One region of the Marinobacter sp. BSs20148 genome, then DNA from elsewhere that is predicted to be linked to it. Evidence: riboswitches for the same ligand, from Rfam matches in the RefSeq annotation. Region 1 holds a riboswitch; the other holds the start of a gene.
What was found. A riboswitch is a leader RNA that binds a small molecule or an ion and turns the genes downstream of it on or off. The one in region 1 is predicted to bind thiamine pyrophosphate.
Positions count from the first base shown of each region.

Region 1 (2,453 bases):
CATCGCTGCCTTCCTAGAATTCCAATGCGCCGTTTGACACCGAAAACCCTAAGTCTATTTCCTGCAGATCGAGTGATAGAGACTCCACTGCCAAGTCATAAGCACGCTTGATCTCAGCTGACGCCCGTGGCGACACCAGTGGACAACGCCAGCAACATCTCATCCAACCTGGCATTGGTCGCTTCATAATTTTATTGCAACATCTTGTATATATTATTAATAACAAAGCCACTGGTATTCTGAAGGTTATCTTTCGCTCCAAATATTAGCGTTTATCTGTAACACCGTCATTACGCAGTGCTTCCAGGGACAGTGCCATATCCTCAGCAAGAGCATGAACGGCCGCACTGTCAACGTCACGATGGGCAAAAGCGCGTAACCCCATTACTTCTGCCTGCAAGCGCCGTCCAAGGCGAACGGGGTCGAGCCGGGCGTCCAGTTCCCCGATCTGCTGGGCCATATCGAAACGGTCAATAAAGCGTTCTTCCATACCTGCTAACAGACCTTCGGTTTTGCGCCAGGCTGCCTGCTCTCGCTCGCCCAGCTCCAACAGGCTTTTGACCAGCATGCAGGCTCGACTTGGTAATTCCCGATCGCGAAGGCCACCTAGCCCGCGCAAATAAGCGGCAAGCCCCGCTAATGGTGATGGGTAAGCGTGTAAGGTGCGTTCGAACTCGGCCAGCCCCAAGCGAGCATAGCGTTCCAGAGACTCCTGAAACAGCCCATCCTTGCTGCCAAAGGTGGCATAGATACTACCCGGCCGCATGTCGAGCGCTTTCTCCAGGTCCTTCAACGAGGTGGCATGAAAGCCCTTTTGCCAGAACAGCTGAAGAGCCCGTTCTAGAGAGTCTTGGCGGTTGTGAATCGTCGCACGAGCCATGGTTAATTCCAGATTTTTGAGGCAAACATAGGGCGCCAGTAAATATTTTGAGTAATCGCTCAACTCTATATTGAACAATCACTCAAGTACAGCTGCATCCCATTAAATTCGCAATAGCACGCAGCATCAGTTGTAGGCGTTTGCACAGTGGAAGTTTTTAAGCATTGTCGCTAAAAGTTAGTGTGCCACCGAATTTGAGACGGTCTCCGATGCAGCTGTAAAGTATTAACATGCCATTGCATGTTGGTATAGTTTTTGGATTCCGGTATCGTCCTTATGAGACTTAGCCTGTTATACTCGTCTTTCTCAACGGGGTGCCTCCAACAGGCTGAGACCATACCCGCGGAACCTGCCCCAGATAATGCTGGCGAAGGAATTGAGCTTTAATCGGCCGAAAACCGCGTGTGGTGCCCTAAAACCGAGTTTTGAGGTTTAACCACCATGGCGTATTCGCTGCTACAACGCATTGCTCAAAATAGTCACACTGCCCTACTCCTTGCTAAAACTCGGACCGTTTTAGGGCTCTTTATTCTCATTTTTACCAATTTATCCAGCGCGACCGAAAACCCCAACTTGACGGTATACACTCACCCCTCGTTCGCAGCGGAATGGGGGCCAGGGCCGGCGGTAAAAACGGCGTTTGAACAGCGCTGTGACTGCCAACTTAATTATGTGGTGCTCGACAGCGGCGGAGACATTTTGCAGCGACTGAGGTTAGAAGGCGCCAGCAGCTCAGCCGACCTGGTGTTGGGCCTGGACACCGGCACCATGGAACTGGCTCGCTCCACTGGGCTATTGGCGCCGCACAATGTAAATCTGGACGCTCTCGATTTACCCATCCTCTGGCAAGACCCAGTGTTCGTACCCTACGACTGGGGCCACTTCGCGTTTGTTTACGACACCGAGCAGTTGGCCAACCCGCCAAAAAGCCTGGCTGAGCTGATTGCAGCACCAGACGATCTGAAGATCATCATTCAAGACCCGCGCACCAGCACCCCCGGCCTAGGCCTTTTGCTTTGGATGCGCCACGTTTACGGCGACGATGCCGGGGCCAAGTGGGAGCAGCTGCAGAAAAAAATCCTAACCACCACAAAAAGCTGGAGTGACGGCTATTTTTCATTGTTTATGAACGGTGAAGCGCCAATGATTCTGTCTTACAGCACCTCACCGGCCTACCACATGGCCATCGAAAAGACCGAACGCTACCAGGCAGCAGAATTCAGTGAAGGTCACTACCTGCAAGTGGAAGTGGCGGCGGTGGTTGCCAGTTCGCCACATCAAGCGCTGGCAAGAGAATTTTTGGATTTCATGCTAAGCGCCGACTTTCAGCGCCATATTCCGCTGAAGAACGTCATGTACCCGGCCATTGATTTGGGCGCCGAACTGCCCGATGTTTTTAACCGCCTGATACAACCGTCCCGCACCCTGTTTTTTGATCCGGCCGAAGTGGCACAGCACCGGCGCGAATGGGTCGATGAGTGGCTGGAAGCCATGACGCGCTAGCGGACTGGCTAATGCAAAATCCGCTGAGCTTTTGTAACGCCCATCGCGCGCCGCTGAGCCACCCCGGCTT
Region 1 covers NC_018268.1:1,930,469-1,932,921, reverse strand. The annotation lists gene MRBBS_RS08750 (TetR/AcrR family transcriptional regulator) at 266-880, opposite strand; TPP riboswitch at 1,181-1,273, shown strand; gene thiB (thiamine ABC transporter substrate binding subunit) at 1,322-2,383, shown strand; gene thiP (thiamine/thiamine pyrophosphate ABC transporter permease) at 2,395-2,453, shown strand, end outside.

Region 2 (2,453 bases), 2.0 Mb from region 1:
TTGTTATCGCGGGCGGCGAAAATGCGCTGCCAGGCGCCCTGATAAAATAATCCGGTCAGCACCACCGCCAGGAAAAAAGTCAGGCCGGATTTTAGGCCGTTGATGTCCAGCGGGTCCAGCAGATGCGGAGCTTTTTCCTGCAAGCCTTGCAGCGCCGGAGCCAAACCCCCGGTGGCCTGCCAGCCAAAACCAATCAATAGCGCCAGGAATGGCAAAATCACCAGCATTTGTACCCGGTCGGTAAAAATAGTGACCCGTAGGCCGCCGTACAGGGTGTACAGCAGGGTGGCGCCCATGACGATGCTGGCGGTTAGCCAAAGAGGAACTGGCGCCAACAAAGACACCATTTTGGCAATGGCCGTCAGGCCCGCTGTCAGGCTGATAAAGAGATAGAAAACCATGATCACCAGCACGAATCCGTACATAACACGGCCATAGCGGCCGAGCACAAATTCGGTGAGGGTGTGGCCTTCGGGCATCAGTGTGCGAATGCGTTTACCCAAGGGAATCATGATCAGCCGCGGCGCCAGGGCACCCAGCGCATAACCGGTAACGGCACCAATACCACCCCAGGTGGCGGCTTGCGCCGGGCCAAAAAGAATCCAGGTGCCCATGGTGGTCGCCAGCAGTGTCAGCAGGGTAGCGGAGCTGCTCTGGCTGTTGCGGGCCACCAGAAAATCGTCCAATTTGTCTTGCTTGTGGCGGGCGTAAATCAGGCCGGGTATGGCAAAAAGTGCAGCAAATAAAACAAGCCACACAAGGGCGGTAGAGGTGCTTAGCATTGGTAAAACTTCCTTGCCGTGGCAGACGGGAGTGTCATCGCCAAAGGTGGCGAACGACTGGGACAACCGGGACAAACCGCAGGGAAAGAAAGGAGCGCACAGGCAAGCGTAAAGCAGGCTTTATCCTTCCCTTCGCCGGCATTACCCGGATCAGGTTCGAAGGGTTACCGCACAAAGTGCGGAGTCTCAGCCATCGCAATGGCGCCCCCAGGAATGTCAGTAGAGTAGGAAGTCTGCTCGTACTTGTCAATTGCAGCTAGTTTGTGGCGGTTTGGCCTGCATATTCGCGCATTCGTTATGCTATGGTTTGGGCTCGACACGGGGTGTCCTGCTTTGCAGGGCTGAGAGCACACCCGTTGAACCTGATCCAGTTCACACTGGCGAAGGGATGTCAGAAGGTGCGCTGGTACCAAATCTGTCCATTCATACCTTCGCCTCAGCCATGAGGTGTCTATGCATAAATCCATCCGTCTTGATCAACAACTGGTTTTGATAACCGGTGCTGCCCGCGGTTTGGGGGAACATCTGGTGCGTGCGTTTTTGCGCGAAGGCGCCAGTGTGGTCATCAACTATCGCAACAGCGCCGAAGCGGCGCACAAACTGGCCGCCGAAGAACCGGTGCGTGCGCTTGCGGTGAAGGCTGATGTGACCGACCGCGCCGCTGTACAGGCGATGTTTGCCCAGGCGCGGCAGCATTTCGGGTTTCCGGTGACCACGGTCATCAATAATGCCTTACCGGATTTCTCATTCAACGGCGATGCTCGCCCGAACGCGGAGCAGCTGACCTGGGAGAATCTGAACCAGCAGTTTGCCGGCGTGGTGGGCGGTGCGCTGAACACCACTCAGGCGGCACTGGCTGGTATGCGTGAAGTGGGTTTTGGTCGCATTGTGAATGTGGGAACCAACCTGTTCCAGAACCCGGTGGTGCCGTACCACGATTACACTGCGGGTAAAGCGGCTTTGCTGTCACTTACCCGTACCTTGTCTCAGGATCTGGGCCCAGACAACATCACCGTCAATATGGTGTCGGGTGGCCTGCTGCGCACCACGGACGCATCGGCTGCTACGCCCGAGGCGGTGTTTGATTTCATCGCAGCCAGCACACCGTTGCGGCGGGTGACTACGCCGGCAGAGTTTGCCGATGCCACTTTATTTTTTGCGTCACCCTGGTCGCGCTCGGTCACCGGGCAGAACCTGGTGGTAGACGGTGGGTTGGTGAAAAACTGATGACGGCTCCAGATGCACATCAACGGATGATGCACATAAATCTTTTTTTGATGGGCTGCGGCCATCATCGGGCAGCCTGGCGCCACCCGCAGTCGGCGGTGGAGCAGTTGGGAGACATTCGCTATTACGAGCGCTTGGCGCAAACCGCCGAACGCGGGAAACTAGACGCCGTATTTTTCGCCGACAGCAATTCGGCGGGCAATGTGTCAGATGGCAGCTGGTTTTACCTGGAACCGCTAACGGCCATGGCAGTCATGAGTCGGGCGACAGAAAAGATCGGGTTTATCAGCACCGTATCCAGCACGTTTTACACACCGTTTCATGCTGCGCGTCTTGTCGCGTCGCTGGATCATATCTCTGGCGGCCGCATTGGTTGGAATGTAGTTACTTCGATGTTTGATGTAGAAGCCCGCAACCACGGTTATGAAGCTATGCCCGGCCACG
Region 2 covers NC_018268.1:3,902,145-3,904,597, reverse strand. The annotation lists gene MRBBS_RS17830 (sodium:solute symporter family protein) at 1-782, opposite strand, end outside; TPP riboswitch at 893-1,001, opposite strand; TPP riboswitch at 1,092-1,188, shown strand; gene MRBBS_RS17825 (3-oxoacyl-ACP reductase) at 1,236-2,009, shown strand; gene MRBBS_RS17820 (LLM class flavin-dependent oxidoreductase) at 2,009-2,453, shown strand, end outside.
Region 2: another riboswitch for thiamine pyrophosphate. It lies ahead of MRBBS_RS17825 (3-oxoacyl-ACP reductase); the one in region 1 lies ahead of thiB (thiamine ABC transporter substrate binding subunit).